DNA from 2 places in the Sinomonas terricola genome. Region 2 is predicted to be linked to the other one. Evidence: predicted binding sites of a transcription regulator. Region 2 holds the regulator's gene; the other holds the start of a gene.
What was found. Region 2 encodes Rex, which represses fermentation and respiration genes when NADH is low (regulators of the CRP and FNR family bind a similar motif). Its sites were predicted from a motif close to CTTGTGAANNNNTTCACAAG; they were not measured.

Region 1 (8,333 bases), on a different contig from region 2:
CGTTACTCACCCCGAGAGGGTCATCCCGGCAAGAGGCCGCACGGTTCACCGTGCGGCCTCTTGCGCGTCGGCCCTGCTCGTCATCCGCCTGGGTCCGCGATCCAGCACTGTCCACGACACCGAGGGATGCCCATGACCGTCCACCCCGTGACCATCTGGGGAGAGCCCGTTCTCCACCGGCGCGCCGCCGAGGTGACCGAGTTCGACGACAATCTCCGCGAGCTCATCGAGGACATGCACGAGACGAACGACGCCGCCAACGGCGTCGGCCTCGCCGCGCCCCAGATCGGCGTGGGCCTCCGGATCTTCGTGTACAAGTACCAGAACGACGACGGCGTGCCGCCACGCGGCGCCGTCGTCAATCCGCGGCTGACCCTCTCCAAGGTCCCAGGCACGGCTCCCGACCCCGAGGAAGACGAGGAGGGCTGCCTCTCCTTCCCCGGCGAGAGCTACCCGCTCAAGCGCGCGGACTGGGCTCACGTCGAGGGCTTCGACGGCGATGGAGAGCCGGTCGACTTCGTGGCCACCGGCTGGTTCGCCCGCGTCATGCAGCACGAATACGACCACCTCGACGGCAAGCTCTATGTCGACAAGCTCCCGGACCGGTACGCCCGCAAGGCCAAGAAGGCCGCGAAGACCCACGGCTGGGGTGTGCCGGGCCTCACGTGGATGCCGGGCGTCGACCCGGATCCGTTCGGCCACTGATTTCCCGCCCGGAGTTCCCGCGGCCGCAAGGCGCGCGGCGACACGGCAAAGGGCGCCGCACCAAATGGTGCGGCGCCCTTCATCGTGAACGTGTCAGCCGGGCTACTGTTCCCTGGTCACCCGGACGAGGTCTTCCTCCGCCGTCCGCAGCAGCTCTTCGAGCTGGGCGACCCGTCCGGGAGAGACCTCACCGGCCTCGAGTTTGGCCTTCGCATGGTCCAAGAGGAGCCGTGCCTGCTTGGCGTTGGCCTTGGCCACATCGAGGGCGTGTTCGAGGGTGCTCTCGTGCTCAGTCGCTTCCATAGCTGCATCTTGCCCCCGCTTGCTGGGCGAATCCAGTGACCTTACCGAGATGTCGCGAAAAGGTCATGGGCCGGGCGGGCGGCTGCGTTCTCGGGGAACGACGGCGCGTTGACGCCCGCCATCTCCTCGAGCACGCGCACCACCTGGCAGCTGTACCCGAACTCGTTGTCGTACCACACGTAGAGCACGAGGTTCGTCCCGTTGCTGATCGTCGCAAGGCCATCCACGATGCCAGCACGGCGCGAACCGACGAAGTCCGTCGAGACGACCTCGGGCGAGGCGATGTAATCGATCTGCTTGCGCAGCTCCGAGTGCAGGGACACGTCGCGGAGGTACGTGTTGACCTCGTCCTTCGTCGTCTCGCGCTCGAGGTTGAGGTTGAGGATGGCCATCGAGACATCCGGGGTGGGAACACGGATCGCGTTGCCCGTGAGCTTCCCCGCGAGTTCGGGAAGGGCCTTCGCGACGGCCTTTGCCGCGCCGGTCTCGGCGATCACCATATTGAGCGCGGCCGAGCGGCCGCGCCGGTCGCCCTTGTGGAAGTTGTCGGTGAGGTTCTGGTCGTTCGTGAACGAGTGGACCGTCTCCACATGCCCGTGGAGCACGCCGAACTTGTCGTTGACGGCCTTGAGGACGGGGGTGATGGCGTTGGTCGTGCACGAGGCCGCCGTGACGATGCGGTCCTGCTCCGTGAGATCGCGATGGTTGATGCCGTGCACGATGTTCGGGAGCGTTCCCTTGCCGGGGGCCGTCAGGAGGACGCGCGCCACGCCCTTGCTCTCGAGGTGCTGCGAGAGGCCCGCTTCATCGCGCCACTTGCCCGTGTTGTCCACGACGATCGCGTCCTCGATCCCGTACGCGGTGTAGTCGACCGTCGCGGGGTTGTCGGAGTAGATGACCTGGATGAGGGTTCCGTTGGCGAGAATCGTGTTGTTCTCCTCGTCGACCGTGATCGTGCCTTCGAAGGGACCATGCACGGAGTCGCGGCGCAGGAGGCTCGCGCGCTTCACGAGATCCTTGTCAGAGCCCTTGCGGACCACGATCGCCCGCAGGCGCAGGCCGTGGCCGCCACCCGCGTGCTCGATGAGGATGCGGGCCACGAGGCGTCCGATGCGGCCGAAGCCGTAGAGGACGACGTCGGTGCTGCCGCGCGGATCCGCTCCGTGCTGCCCCACGATCGCGGCCAGTTCATCGCGGAGGAAGTCTTCAAGGCTCCGGGCCCCGCCGTCTTCGCGGAACTTCTCGTTGAGGCGCGCGATGTCGATCGACGCGGCGCCGAGTTCGAGCTCGTCGAGCGCCTTGAGGATCGGGAGGGTCTCCTCGAGGTCGAGCTCCTCGCTGTCGATCTGGCGAGCCCAGCGGTGCGCCTTGAGGAGGCCGACAACCGACTGGTTGATGAGGCTCCGGCCGTGGACCGATGTCACGACGTTGTTCTCGCGGTACAGGCGCCCGATCAGAGGGATCATCTCTTCTGCTGCAGCCTCTCGGCCGATCCACGCGTCAAGGGCCGTTTCCATTACACGGGCGGACTCCGTCTTGCTCACACAGGTGCCTTTCTCTGCAGTGTCGCGCACACCGTTGTGCGCTGGGCGCGCGGCACCGCGTACCGATGCCTGACGCGAAAAAGGCCGGTCCTGCGATCGCAGAGCCGGCTCCTGAACTTCTACGTTCACCATCAATTCTACCGATCAAGGCCAGCTTCAAATCCGGCATGCCATGTGAAGTCACTCACAGGCTCGAGCTCGCGGGAGCTGGCGGGCCCCCGCACGCGGTTCTACACTGCGGTCACGCGGTATGGGGCCCCGGCCCCTCGGCCGCTTTCGAGGGAGGGCCACATGGACAATGGCTTGGATCTTCCCGGATTCTTCAAGGACGCCGACGCCGCGTCCTTGGCGACCCAGCGCGCCTACCTCGCCCTGAACCGAACGCGGCTCTGGAGCGCCGTCGCCGGAGCGCTCGGCGGCGCCATCACGTGGTCCGCCTCGAGCCTCGACGCGGGTGCCCTTGTGGCCCTTGCCGGATTCCTCGTGGCCCTTGTCGCCGAACTCGTCCTGGCCTTCCTCCAGCCCGAACGGGACTGGTACTCGGGCCGGGCACTTGCCGAATCCATGAAGACTATGGCCTGGTGCTACGCCGTCGGGGGTGATCCGTTCGCGTCGAGCCTCGGCGACGCCGAGGCACGGCGGATCCTACGGGAGCGAGCCGAGCTGCTTCTCCAGAAGGGAGGGGACAAGGTCTCGATGTCCGCCGCGAGCCCCCTCGTCACGGAGTCGATGACGGCTTTGCGGCACAGCAGCTTCGAGACGCGGCGAGCCGCCTACCTGGAGCGGCGAACCCGGGACCAGCGCAACTGGTATGCGGGCAAGGCCCGGCAGAGCAAGCGGAAGGCGGACCTGTGGAGATCCGCGCTGGTCGCCGCTGAGATCGCGGCGGTGTCTGCCTCGACCCTGCGCGTTACGAAGACCCTCGATATCGACCTCGCCGGAATCCTCGGCGCGGCCATCGGTTCGGGCGCAGCGTGGCTTGCACTCAAGCAATATGCCCAGCTCGCGGCGGCCTACAGCCTCGCAAGCCGCGAGCTCACGCTGCAAGAGGACCTTCTCTCGCAGGTGGAGGAGGACGGCTGGTCCCACGCCGTGTCCGACGCCGAAGAAGCCATCAGCAGGGAGCACACGATGTGGCTCGCGTCCCACAACGAGTGACGCAGAATCCGCGCCGGAGAGATCTGGCGCGCCGTTCAACCCGGGCGTATCCTCATTACAACAGTCACTGGATTAACCAAGATCGACCCCATCCAGATTGACCCCACACGGAACCCCGGAGCTGTTGCGGGGGTGGCAGCTCCGGACCTCGCCTAGGAGATCCGCCATGGCCATCCCCGCCGACATCACCGGGCCGCGCAGCGGCCGGCTCGTCTTCATCTCCTACGCCCGGGCGGACCGGGACGCGGCCGACCGCATCCGCCAGGCCGTTGTCGCAATGCACCACGAGGCATGGATCGACAGCAATCTCGAGGGCGGCCACGAATGGTGGAACGAGATCCTGGATCAGCTCCGACGCTGCGACGCCGTGATCGTGGCGGTCTCCGCCGAACTCCTGGAGTCGGAGGCGGCGAGGGCGGAACGCGTCTATGCGCTCTCGCTCGGAAAGCCGATCATTCCGATCAAGGTGCGGGAGATCCGGGATGACCTCCTCCCGCCAGACATTGCCGCGCGCCAATACATCGACTTCACGCGGCCCACGCTCACGACCGGAATCGAACTCGCCAACGTCCTGAGCGGCCTGCCGCCCGCGGTCGCACTGCCCCCCGAGCTTCCGCCCGCGCCACCCCTTCCTGCGTCCTACTTCGGCGGGATCGCCGAGATGCTCCACCGGTCGACGCTGGCCGACGATGAGCAGCGCCTCATCGCGGGCAAGCTCGCCGACGCGCTCCAGCGGCCCCGGGAACGCGAGGCGGCGCTCGAGCTGCTCGCGATGCTCGAGAACCGGCGGGACCTCTATGCGAGCACGGCGCGCGAAATCACCCGGATCCGACGCGACCTCATTCCCGCGGGCTCGCTGCCTCCTGAGCCGGTCATGACGCCCGGCCCGACGTCGTTTCCGCCCGAGGCGCGAAGGCCGGACCCAGCAAGACCAGCTCCGCAGAGGCCCGCACCGCACACGCCCGAGCGACGACCGGCGCAGCAAGGACCGCAGCGGCCCCGCCCAGAAGTCGGGGCCACCACCACGGGCGGCTTTCCCTCGCAGCATTGGGGACTCAGCATCACGGGCCTGCTCGTCTCGATCCTCTCCTTCGTTCCGCTCGGCGTCGTGGCGGTCGTCATGTCTGCTCAGGTGGCGGCGCGGTGGAACCGCGGCGACCCTGCAGGGTCCGCGAACGCCTCGCGCCTCGCCGTCGTCTGGGGATGGATCGGCATCGGATGGGGCGCGCTCGCCCTCCTCCTCTACCTCGTCGTCGGGATCTATGCCGCGCAGAACCCCTACGGCTACTGACCTGAGGCGGCCTGGAGGGCGAGGTGCGAGGCCAGGCCGGCCTATGAGCCGGGTTCTGTCTCCGTGCCCGGTTGCCCGGACGCGGGAGGCGATCATCCATCTAGGACCGCCGTTGCCGGCGGCCTCAAGCGGCCTACCCGGACGCTCGGGCGGGCAGCCCTCGAACGCGCCCTGTCTGGCCTTGCTCCGAGTGGGGTTTACCGAGCCTCCCCGGTCGCCCGAGGAGCTGGTGGTCTCTTACACCGCCGTTTCACCCTTACCCGGGCGTGCTGCCCGGGCGGTCTGTTTTCTGTGGCACTGGCCTGCGGGTTTCCCCGAGTGGGTATTGCCCACCACCCTGCCCTGCGGAGCCCGGACTTTCCTCGCGACTCCACCCCCGAGGGAAGGAGTCCCGCAATCGCCCAGCCAACCTGACCTCGCCCCAGCATTCTAGCGTCTGCGCGCATCCGCCTCAGGACGGTTAGGATTCCGTGGTGCTCATCCTCCTTCCGCCCTCCGAGGGCAAGACCCCAGCCTCGCGAGGCGCCGCCGTCGACCTCTCTGCCCTGAGCTTTCCGGGCCTCGAGGTTGCGCGGAAGGAGGTCATGGAGGCCCTTGCCGAGGTGAGCGGGCGGCACGATGCCCTCGAAGCGCTCGGCGTGGGGGCGTCGCTAGCGGACGACGTCGAACGGAACCGGCGGCTGCACGCCGAACCGGCGGCCCCCGCCCACCGGGTCTACTCGGGTGTCCTCTACGAGGCGCTCGGCTACGCGTCCCTGACCCCGGCGCAGCGCCGCAAGGCCGACGAATGGATCGTCGTCGTCTCCGCGCTCTGGGGCGCCGTCGGCTTCGCGGATGCCGTGCCGGCCTATCGGCTGTCGATGTCGGCGGCGCTGCCCGGCCTTGGGCGCCTCGCATCCTATTGGAAGCCGCGCCTCCGCGAGGCTCTCTCCGAGCGCGCTGCCGACGGCCTCGTCGTCGACTGCCGGTCAAGCACGTACGCCGCGGCCTATGCGCCGCCCGCGGATCGCACTGTGACGGTCGACGTCGTCACCGAGCGCAACGGGAAGCGCACGGTCGTGAGCCATTTCGCGAAGCACCACCGGGGCGAGTTCGTGCGCCATCTGCTCACACGCCGTGGGAAGGCGCCGACCTCGCCCGAAGCCCTCCTCGCCGTCGCCCAGGAGGGCTGGACCGCGGAGCTGGCCGAGGGGACGGCCCGCCGGCCGAGCTCGCTCGTCCTCGTGCTCGAAGGCTGAGCCCGCGCCCGAGATCACGGCGGCGTGGGCACCCGGCTCGGTCCTGACGGCCGGCTCCTCTACCGGAGTGCCCCGACCGCGCCCGGATCCCTGGAGGACTCTCGGGCGAACTCGCCGCCTCGCCCGAAGGCCGCCCCGAGGTACACGAGCAGCCCCGCGAACGTGACGGCTGCTCCCGCCCACAGCGGCGAGGTGTAGCCGAGCCCTGCCGCGAGCGCAGCGCCGCCGACCCAGGCGCCGAAGGCATTGCCCACATTGAACGCCGCGATATTGGCGCCTGAGGCGAGCGCCGGGGCGGCGGCAGCGAAATTCATAATCCGCATCTGGAGTCCCGGCACGGTCGCGAAGCCGAATCCGCCCACGAGCACGAGGGCGGCCATCGTCGCAGGCTGGGATGACGCGGTGAGCGCGAACGCGGCGAGGACGATGGCCAGCGCCGAGAACAGCACCACGAGGGTGCGGGCGAGGCTGCGGTCGGCGAATCGGCCGCCCACGAGGTTGCCGACAAAGAGGCCCGCGCCGAACAGGACGAGCAGCCAAGGCACCTGGGCCGCGTCAAACCCGCCCACGCGCGTGAGGGTAAAGGCGATGTAGGTGAAGGCACCGAACATCCCGCCATAGCCGAGCACCGTCACGAGCATCGAGAGCCACACCTGGCCGCGTGCGAAGATCCTGAATTCGGCGAGGATCCCGTGGCCGCCGTCGTGGGCGCCCCGGCTGGGCACAAGGACGACGATGCCCACGAAGGCAAAGACGCCGACGGCCGTGATCGCCCAGAAGGTCGAGCGCCAGCCGGCTGCCTGGCCGAGAAGGGTGCCGAGCGGAACACCGAGCACGTTGGCGACGGTGAGGCCCGCGAACATGATCGAGATGGCCGCGGCGCGGCGACTTTCTGCCACGAGGTCCGCCGCCACGACGGCCCCGATTCCGAAGAACGCCCCGTGACACAGGGCGGCCACGATCCGGCCCGCCATCATGAGGGAGTACGTGCCGGCGAGCGCGGACATGAGGTTGCCGGCAATGAACAGGAGAAGGAGCCCGAGGAGCGCCTTCTTGCGGTCGACCCGCCCGAGCACGGCGCTGAGGGCGATCGCGCCGACGGCAACGGACAGCGCATAGCCGGAGATGAGGTAGCCGGCCACGGTTTCGGTGACGCGGAAGTCAGCCGCCACCTCAGGCAGCAGTCCCATGATGACGAACTCGGTGAGACCGATCCCGAATCCGCCGATGGCGAGTGCGTAGAGGGCAACAGGCATGCTGAATCCTTCAGTGAGACGTGGAGTTTCCTACGAGCAAAAGCAGCGCATGCATTAATTGTGCGTGCAACTAAAATCCTTGCACACGCCGACTATGTGCGCAAGCTGGTATACTGAGGAAGTCAGGTTCGTCTGCAAGGGAGCTGAAATGGGCGTCGCCGACGACGCAGTCGAGATTCGCGCGGGAGGCTGGCGCACGCTCGCCGCACTGCACGGGCTCATCGAGGCCAGCCTCGAGCGCGCGCTGCAGAAAGAGCACGGGCTCTCGGTCGTCGAGTTCACCGTGCTCGATGCGCTGAGCCGTCAGGCCGGATGGCACATGCGGATGCAGCAGCTCGCACGCGCCGCTGCCCTCTCGAGCAGCGCAACGACCCGGCTCGTCACGCGGCTCGAAGATCGCGGACTCCTGACTCGCGTCCTCTGCGTGGACGACCGCCGCGGCATCTACACCGAGCTCACGCCAACCGGCCGCGCGCTCCTCGGGGAAGCACGGCCGACACACGACGCAGTGCTCGAAGAAGCGCTCGCAGAGGCAGCCGCGATCCCCGAACTCGAGGCGCTCGTGCGCGTCCTCGTGCCGCCGCGCTAGGCCGCGAAGCCCCGCTGTCTGCCCTCAGGCCCTGCGGCCATCAGACCCATTCGGGCGAGCGGACGAGGATACAGCCTGAGTCGGGGCAGAACACGATGTCGTCCTCGGCCGCGCCCCTGATCGCCGCAAGGTCGCCGGGGCTCAGCGCCATGCCCGAGCCCTCGGACGTCCCGTGGAAAAGCCTCGCGGCCCCGACGCCTCGCTTCGCGAGGGTCTTCTCGTAGACCTCGACGAGCGCGCCGTCGATCC
Region 2 (8,333 bases):
CCGAACAGGATGCCGACCGCGACCGAGACGAGCACGCCCACAAGCCCGCCGTGGAAGCACAGGTTCCCGAGCTCCTTGAGGTAGCCGCGCTCGGCGCCCACCGAGGCGAGGTCGTTGCGTCGGCGAGCGCCGCCGGAGCCGGCGTCCCCAGCGTCGCCCGGGGCGCCGTCGTCGTCCGCGGGCCGCAACTCCACACGGTAGCCGCGCGTGCGCAGGAGCGCCGCCGCCTGCTCGGCGGCCTCCGCCGATCCAAGCCCTCGCTCAGCCGGGACCACGAGCGTGCCGTACACGGGGAGGCGCGAGAGGCGCGCGGGCGTGCGCGGCGGCTTCGAGCGCCACGCCTTCCAGTGCGCGATGGCCCGCGGCACCACGCAGCCGATGAGCGAGATGAACAGGAGCAGGTAGATCGCCGAGAACCATGCCGACGAATAGACGTCGAACATCTGGAGCTTGTCGAGGATCGGCCCGTAGTCCGCGTGGTCCTTGAGGTACTGCGTCACGATGGCCGGGTTGATGGGCCGCTGCGGGAACAGCGAGCCGGGAACGGCCGCAACCGCGAGGAGGAGCAGGAGGAACAGCGCCGTGCGCATGCTCGTGAGCTGGGTCCACGCCCAGCGCAGCATGCCCACGAAGCCGAGGGCGGGAAGCGCGACGTCGTCGCGCTGCGCGGGGCGCTTCTTCGGGCTCTTGGGGTCTTGGGAGTTCTGGGTCTTCAGGCTCATCAGATGGGTGGCCTCACGGTTCCGATCCACAGCTGCAGCTGCGAAATCCAATGGCTCCACACGCCCGAGACGATGAGCACGCCGATGAGGATCAGCATGCCCCCGCCGAAGGCCTGCAGCGCCCTGCGGTGCTTCTTGAAGAATTTGAGGGCGCCCATGCCGCGGCGGAACGCGAGGGCGATGAGGAGGAACGGCACGCCCAGGCCGAGGCAGTAGACAAACGTGAGGAACGCGCCCTTGTACGCCGTCGGGCCGTCCGTGAACGCGAGCAGCTGGACCGAGGCGAGGGTCGGGCCGATGCACGGCACCCAGCCGAGCCCGAACGTCATCCCGAGCACCGGTGCGCCCCACAGGCCCGCTGGCGGCTTCGCGTGGACGCGCGCCTCGCGCTGGAAGATTCCCAGCCCGCCCATGAACACGATGCCCATGAGGACGACGACGATCCCCAGCACGCGCGTGAGCCACACCTGGGACGTCGCGAGCCACGAGCCGAGCTGGCCGAAGACGGCGCCCGTCGCGACGAACACGACCGTGAAGCCGAGCACGAACAGCCCGATGCCCGCGACCATGCGCCCGCGCTTCTGCTTCTCGAGGTCCACGCCCGTGAGGCCCGTGACGTAGCCGAGGTAGCCGGGCACGAGGGGAAGGACGCACGGCGAGAGGAACGAGACGATTCCTGCCAGCAGTGCAACGGGTACGGCAAGGAGAAGGGAGCCGTTCAGGACGGCCTCGCTGAAGCTGTTCGCGCCCACGCTACTCGGCCGCCGCGGACTCGATGAGCGCCTTGAGCGTGCTCTTGTCGAGCTCGCCGAGGATGCGCGCGGAGACGCGGCCCTGCTTGTCGAGGACGAGCGTCGTGGGCACGGCCCCCGGCGGGACCATGCCGGAGAGCGCGAGCAGCACGTGGCCGTCCTGGTCATTGAAGCTCGGGTACGTGAGGCCGAAGTTCTGCTCGAACGCCTCGGCCGTGCCCTTCTCGTCCCGGAGGTTCACGCCGTAGAACACGACGCCCTTCGGGGCGAACTCGTCGGAGAGCGCCTTGAGGCTCGGGGCCTCGACGCGGCACGGCGCGCACGACGCGAACCAGAAGTTGAGCACCGTCACGCGGCCCGCGAAGCTCGACGAGGCCACGCTCGTGCCGTCGTAGAGCGTCCCGGTGAACGCGACGGGCGGCTTGCGCTGGTCCTTCGCGTATTCGGTGACGGAGCCGTCGCCCGCGACGTAGTTCTTGTTGTCGCCCGCGCGTGCTTGCTGCGCGAGCGGATCGTTCGCGGCGCAGGCAGAGAGACCCGCGAGCGCGGCGGGCACGGCGACGGCGAACGCGAGGACGCTTCTGCGGGACGGATGGGCTGGGCTCGCCATTCAGGCCCCCGGAGTAGTCGCGGCGCCGGGGAGGAAGGCCGCGGCGGGCTCGGTGTAGCGGAGGGAGACGACGGCGCCGGTCGCAGTATCGACCGTGAGGCTCGTGAGCGAGGCAAGGGTGCATTCGCGCTTGCGCGGGTCGTGCCAGAGCGCGCGGCCCTCGGCCTTGAGGCGCGCGGCCCAGATGGGGAGCTGGTGGGCGACGAGGACGGCCTGCGCGCCGTCGCCTCCACGGTCGACGGCCGTGCGGGCCGCATCGACGACGGCGGCCAGGACGCGGGCGGCCTGGGCCTCGTACGGCTCGCCCCACGAGGGCCGGAGCGGGTTCACGAGGTAGCGCCAGTGGCGTGGCCTGGCGAGCTCGGCCGGGTTGACCTTGAGGCCCTCGAAGTGGTTCTCGGCCTCGATGATGCGCGGTTCCGTCTCGACCTCGAGGCCGAGGGCGGCTGCGGTCGGGGCCGCGGTCTCCTGGGCCCTCGTCAAGGGTGAGGCCTTGAGCAGGACGATGCGGGCGCCGTCGTGCGTCTGCTGGGCGAAGTGCTCGGCGACGCATTCCGCCATCCGCCGCCCGCGCTCGGAGAGGTGGTACTCCGGGAGTCGGCCGTAGAGCACCCCAGCAGGGTTGTACACCTCGCCGTGGCGCAGGAGATGGACGGTGGAGGAAGGCATGACATCCAGTTTCTCAAATGTGGGAGGCGGCGGAGAAATCGCCTGAGCGGCCCGGACTGCCTCCGCCCCCTCATTCTACAGACAGTAGAACTACCTGCCCTTCCCGAGAGTTCCCTGTGAAATATGACACAGGAGGTAGCGGAAGATGCATTTGCATGGATAAGCTGAGCATGTTGATTGACACCTCAACTACCTGCGGCAGTGTCCCTGCCCGAGCGAAGGAGAACACCGTGACGGTTCCCACTGGCATCACCCCCGGCATCTGGACCCTCGACATCGCCCACAGCGACATCGCGTTCACCGTGCGCCACGCCGGCATCAGCAAGGTCCGCGGCCGCTTCACCGACGCCGCCGGCACCGTCAACGTGGGCCACAGCCTCGCGGAGACCAAGGTCTCGGCCACCGTCAAGACGGCCTCGTTCGACTCGGGCGACGCCAACCGCGACGGCCACGTCAAGAGCGCCGACTTCTTCGACGTCGAGGAGTTCCCCGAGATGACGTTCGCCTCGACCGCGATCGAGCACAACGGCGAGTCCTACGACGTCACGGGCCAGCTCACGATCAAGGGCGTCACGCAGGAGATCACGATCGAGACCGAGTTCAACGGCGTGGCCGTGGACCCGTTCGGCACGACGCGCGCGGGCCTCTCCGGCGAAACCACGATCTCCCGCAAGGAGTTCGGCCTCACGTGGAACGCCGTCCTCGAGACGGGCGGGGTGCTCGTGAGCGACAAGGTCGTCATCTCCCTCGACCTCGCGTTCACGGCTCCGCAGGCCTGATCGCATCCGGCGGTTCCGCTCCCGCCTCGCGTGGCGGAACCGCCTTCGGCTGCGGCGCTTTCCGCGGCTTTTCGCAGCGCCGGTTCGGGTTCGCCCGGGCCGGCGCTGCCGCGTTCCCGACCGGTTGCACTTTCCCAATCGATGAGGAACGCGGCGTGTTTCGCCACGACGCGCACCAAGCCGTCTGAGAAGTGGACCGGAACGCCGGGCCAACGGCGAATCTGGCCGGTATGGTGGGCAGTGCGGGGACGGGACAGGTGCCGCTCCGTGTGAGCCGACCGGAGGACGAGTCCATGACCACCTCATCAGAGCAGCCCGACGAGCCTCGCGAGGAGGCCTCGGCGACCGAGCCGCCGCACGCCGCGCCCGGTGCGTCGGCTTCCGGTGAGCCGCGCCCCACTCCGCGCTACGGGCAATACGCTCCCGGCTTCGAACCGCCGCATCGGCCAGCGCAGCCGCCGCAGTACGGCCAGCAGCCGCCCTCGCCCGCGCAGCCTCCGCAGTACGGCCAGCAGCCGCCGCAGTATGGGCAGCCTCCCCAGTACGGCCAGCAGCCTCCCCAGTATGGCCAGCAGCCGCCGCAGTATGGGCAGCCGCCGCAGTACGGCCAGCAGCCCTATGGCCAGCCGCCAGCCCAGCCCTATGGCTACGGGTCGCTCACACCTGCGCCGGGCCCGAACGAGCAGCAGTCTGCAGTCACCATCGCCTTCTGGCTCATGCTCTCGACAGCTGCCGCGGAGGTGATCCTCGGCGTCGTCGGCCTCATCATCAACCTCGGCAGCACGAGCGTGCTGCGCACGATCTACGACGACCAGGCGGCAGGCCGCCCGACGCCCTTCACGTACGAGGAGTTCAAGAGCCTCGTGCTGGGCGTCCTCTGGACCGTGTTCGCTGGAGCCGTGGTCAACGCGATCATCCTCGGGCTCTGCGCGTTCTTCCTGCGCAAGGGGCGTCGCTGGAGCCGGATCCTCGGAACTGTCTTCCTCGCCCTCTCGGTGTTCTCCTTCTTCAACGCAGGCTTCTTCGCGCTCGTGACGATCGCGCTCGCCATCATCACGATCATCATGCTGTTCCGCCCGGGCGTGACCGCGTTCGTCAACGCGCACAACACCTTCAACAACCCCTACACCCCCGGCCCCCCGCGGACTTTCGGCAACCCGTACGGGCAGTAGCAGGAGAGGCAGGAGACCATGTCAGAACGCCAGTTTCCCGGCGGCCAGCACGACGGCAATCAGTATTCTGGCCCGTGGCCGAGCCAACTCCCCACGGGGTCTTTCCCGGGCATGCAGCCGCAGCCGACCGTCCACAAGCCGACGACGATCAAGGTCGCGTTCTGGCTCCTCATCGCGCTCGCGGTCCTTCCGCTGGCCTTCGTTCCTTTCGAGGTCCAGTACTTCAACGAGAGCTTCCCCGCCATCTTGGCGCAGGCGTCGGCTCGGAGCCGGCAACCCCTTCCGCCCGGTTTCGCGGAGCAGCTTCTCTCGGTCATGGTGCCATTCATCTGGATCATCGTGATCATCGTTGCCGCCATTGAAGTACTCGTGGCGCTCGGAATCTGGACCGGCCGAAACTGGGTTCGGATCGTGCTCACAGTCTTCATCGGTGTCGGCCTCCTGGGATCGATGTTCAGCCTCGCGGTGGCGACCATGGCGCCGAGCATCTACAGCAGGGAATATCTGTCCAGCGGTCCCCTGATGCTCGCGAGCTACGGCCTGTCAGTTGTCCAGCTCGCAGCCAACGCGGCCATTCTCGTTCTGATCTGGCTTCCCGCGTCGAACTACTTCTTCGCGATGTCCAAGGCCGCCCGCGCAGGCTACCTGCGCTAGGCCGAGGCCGTCCCCGCGGCGGGCTCGCCGTGCTCGTCCTCGCCGGTCTGGCCCCCCGCCTCGCCCCGCTGGGCGTGGTAGGCGAGGATCTGGAGCTCGGTGGCCATGTCCACCTTGCGCAGGGTGACACCCCGCGGAACCTGAAGGATCGCGGGCGCGAAGCTCAGGATGCTCCGCACGCCGGCCGCGACAACGCGATCGCATGCCTGCTGCGCTGCGGACCCCGGGAGCGCGAGAACAGCCATGTTGGCCCGCGTCCGCTTGAAGATGGACTCGAGATTGGCCGCATCCGCGACGCGGAGCCAGCCGACCTCGTTCCCGATGATCTGGGGATCGGTGTCGAGGAGCGCGACGACCTCGAAGCCGCGCGTCTCGAATCCGCCGTACCGTGCTAGGGCCCGGCCCAGGTTGCCGGCGCCGACGATCGCCACGCGCCAGTCCCGCGTGAGTCCCAGCGCGGCCGACAGGTGCTGCAGGAGGTTCTCGACCTCGTACCCGACGCCGCGCGTGCCGTACGAGCCGAGCTGCGAGAGGTCCTTCCGGAGGGTCGCCGAACTCACGCCCGAAGCGTCCGCGAGTTCCTCCGAGGAGACCCGCTCGACGCCCTCCGCGACGAAGCCGTTGAGGGCACGCAGATACACCGTGAGACGGGCGACGACGGCGCTCGGGAGCCGCTTCGCCGTCGGCTCGGCGGGCACGTCTTCGGGCGATTTCGCATGAGTCGTCACGGAGCGTCCCTCCTCACGGTCTGGCTGCCGCTTCGCGCGGCGCGTTCTCCTTCGGCCCGAATCACTCTAGGACTGCCGATGCGTGCCGCCAAAACGTCAGTCGGAGGACGCCGACTGGGCCACGGCCGCCGCGATCGTCCGGCGGAGCCTCGCCTCGTCGATCCGCCAGAAATCGCGTTGCACGCCGTCGACCAGGACTACGGGGACCTCCTCGGCGAAGCGCTCGGCGAGTTCGGCGTCGTCGTCCATGAGCCGCTCGCTCCACGGGAGGCCCGCATCGGCGGCGACGCGCGCCACGACCTCGCGTGCCGCCTCGCAGAGGTGGCACTCGCGGCGGGTGACTAGGACGATCTCGGGGGTCCGCATGCATCCACGGTAACCGGTCCTCGGGCGCGCAATCGCTAGACTCTGAGCATGCCCGTCGAGAAGAACGTGCCTGTAGCGGTGCGCCCGCTCCCCCAGGCCCGGCCCGCCGAGGCTGCGTTCTTCGACGTCGACAACACGCTCATGCGCGGCGCGAGCCTCTTCCACGTGGGCCGGAAGATGTACGAGCGTGGCGCGTTCACGCTGCGCGAGGCCACCGGGTTCGCGTGGAAGCAGTTCACGTTCCTGCTCCGCGGCGAAAGCCTCGACGATGTGCAGTCGATCCAGAACTCGGCCCTCTCGCTCGCGGCCGGGATCCGCGCCGAGGACGTCGCGACGGTCGGGTACGAGGTCTACGACGAGATGATCGAGTCGCGGATCTGGCCCGGGGCGAAGGCCCTCGCCGAGCAGCACCTGCGCGTGGGGCGCCGCGTGTGGCTCGTGACCGCGACGCCCATCGAGATCGCGTCGGTCATCTCGGAGCGGCTCGGCCTCACGGGAGCGCTCGGGACTGTCGGGGAGATTGAGGACGGGGCGTACACGGGGCGGCTCGTGGGCGAGATCCTGCACGGGAGGGCGAAGGCCCACGCCGTCGAGGAGCTTGCCGAGCGCGAAAGCCTCGACCTCTCGCACTGCTGGGCGTACTCGGATTCGCACAACGACATCCCGCTCCTGAGCCTCGTCGGGCACCCCGTCGCGATCAACCCCGACGCGCGGCTCCGCCGCCACGCCAACGCGCACAACTGGCCCATCTACGACTTCCGTGCGGGACGTCGCGCGGCGACGCTCGGCCTCAAGCTCGCGACCGTCGGCGGCGCCGTCTACGGGCTCTGGCGCAGCTACTCGCGCTTCCGGCGGTAACGCGGAGCATCGGCTTCCCGGCCACGCGTCGGCGTTACGTGGCCACGCGTCGGCGTTACGTGGCCACGCGTCGGCGTTACGTGGCCACGCGTCGGGAATGCGAAGGAGGCCCGCCCCCACGATGGGGATGGGCCTCCTTCATGTGCCTCTCGGCGAGGCGCGCCGGCTACTTCTTGTTGCGGCGCTGGTGACGAGTCTTGCGAAGCAGCTTGCGGTGCTTCTTCTTGGCCATGCGCTTGCGGCGCTTCTTGATAACCGAACCCACAGAAGTTCCTTACAGTTGGTGTCCCCGGTGCTGCTGGCCGGGGCGCCCGGAGGGCCGCTTGCAACCAACTGCTGGTGACGTGACGTGAAACGTTCCTGAACAGGATACAGCACCGAACAGACCGGCCGTCCCGTGCAGGCGCCGGGCTACGCCGTCTCGGTGTGCCCTTCGACGGCGGAGCGACGCACATACTCGTCCACGGCGGCCTCGGGCACGCGGTAGGAGCGCCCGAAACGCACGGCCGGCATCTCCCCCGAGTGGACAAGACGGTAGACGGTCATCTTGGAGACGCGCATCATCTCGGCGACTTCTGCAACCGTGAGGAAGCGGGTGTTCGCGAACTCCCCCGAACCTGCCATTTCAGAATCCTTTGCCTGCCGTCGGTGCGCACCTTGGAGGTCGTTCCGACGGCCCAGCTCCTGCGGGGTGCCCTCACGGTGCTTTGTGCTAGCTACTGTAGATGCTGGAGGGACGGTTGTGAAAGTGGCATTCTCCCATGTCACTCGCCGGTTGGCCGCAAAGACCTCCTCGAGCGCGCCGCTCCCGCGAGCTCGTCGAGCACGCGGACCGTGACGTCCCAGTCCATGCACGCATCCGTGACCGATTGGCCGTACACGAGCTGATCCCGCCCCGCGGCACGCGCCCGGGCGTTCGCCTCGGTGTCCAGCTTCTGCGCCCCGCCCACGAGGAAGCTCTCGAGCATGACGCCCGCGATCGCCGCCGAGCTCGGGCCCTGAGACGCGATCTGCGCACCGAGC

Region 1: a site for Rex is predicted at 2,724-2,743, ahead of SPF06_RS17350 (glyceraldehyde-3-phosphate dehydrogenase). Genes of this name have one in related genera too.

Annotation. Positions count from the first base shown of each region.
Region 1 is NZ_JAYGGQ010000015.1:5,716-14,048, forward strand. Features, by position in the region: tRNA gene SPF06_RS17335 (tRNA-His) at 1-11, shown strand, start outside; gene def (peptide deformylase) at 133-705, shown strand; gene SPF06_RS17345 (hypothetical protein) at 808-1,008, opposite strand; gene SPF06_RS17350 (glyceraldehyde-3-phosphate dehydrogenase) at 1,050-2,525, opposite strand; gene SPF06_RS17355 (DUF4231 domain-containing protein) at 2,844-3,710, shown strand; gene SPF06_RS17360 (TIR domain-containing protein) at 3,877-5,001, shown strand; RNA gene rnpB (RNase P RNA component class A) at 5,030-5,414, opposite strand; gene SPF06_RS17370 (YaaA family protein) at 5,475-6,239, shown strand; gene SPF06_RS17375 (MFS transporter) at 6,299-7,495, opposite strand; gene SPF06_RS17380 (MarR family winged helix-turn-helix transcriptional regulator) at 7,644-8,084, shown strand; gene SPF06_RS17385 (zinc ribbon domain-containing protein) at 8,125-8,333, opposite strand, start outside.
Region 2 is NZ_JAYGGQ010000001.1:664,403-672,735, forward strand. Features, by position in the region: gene resB (cytochrome c biogenesis protein ResB) at 1-722, opposite strand, end outside; gene SPF06_RS03280 (cytochrome c biogenesis CcdA family protein) at 722-1,474, opposite strand; gene SPF06_RS03285 (TlpA family protein disulfide reductase) at 1,476-2,084, opposite strand; gene SPF06_RS03290 (histidine phosphatase family protein) at 2,085-2,753, opposite strand; gene SPF06_RS03295 (YceI family protein) at 2,984-3,532, shown strand; gene SPF06_RS03300 (hypothetical protein) at 3,826-4,704, shown strand; gene SPF06_RS03305 (hypothetical protein) at 4,723-5,358, shown strand; gene SPF06_RS03310 (redox-sensing transcriptional repressor Rex) at 5,355-6,086, opposite strand; gene SPF06_RS03315 (glutaredoxin family protein) at 6,183-6,452, opposite strand; gene SPF06_RS03320 (HAD family hydrolase) at 6,501-7,310, shown strand; gene SPF06_RS03325 (30S ribosomal protein bS22) at 7,477-7,575, opposite strand; gene SPF06_RS03330 (helix-turn-helix domain-containing protein) at 7,722-7,934, opposite strand; gene SPF06_RS03335 (3-deoxy-7-phosphoheptulonate synthase) at 8,075-8,333, opposite strand, start outside.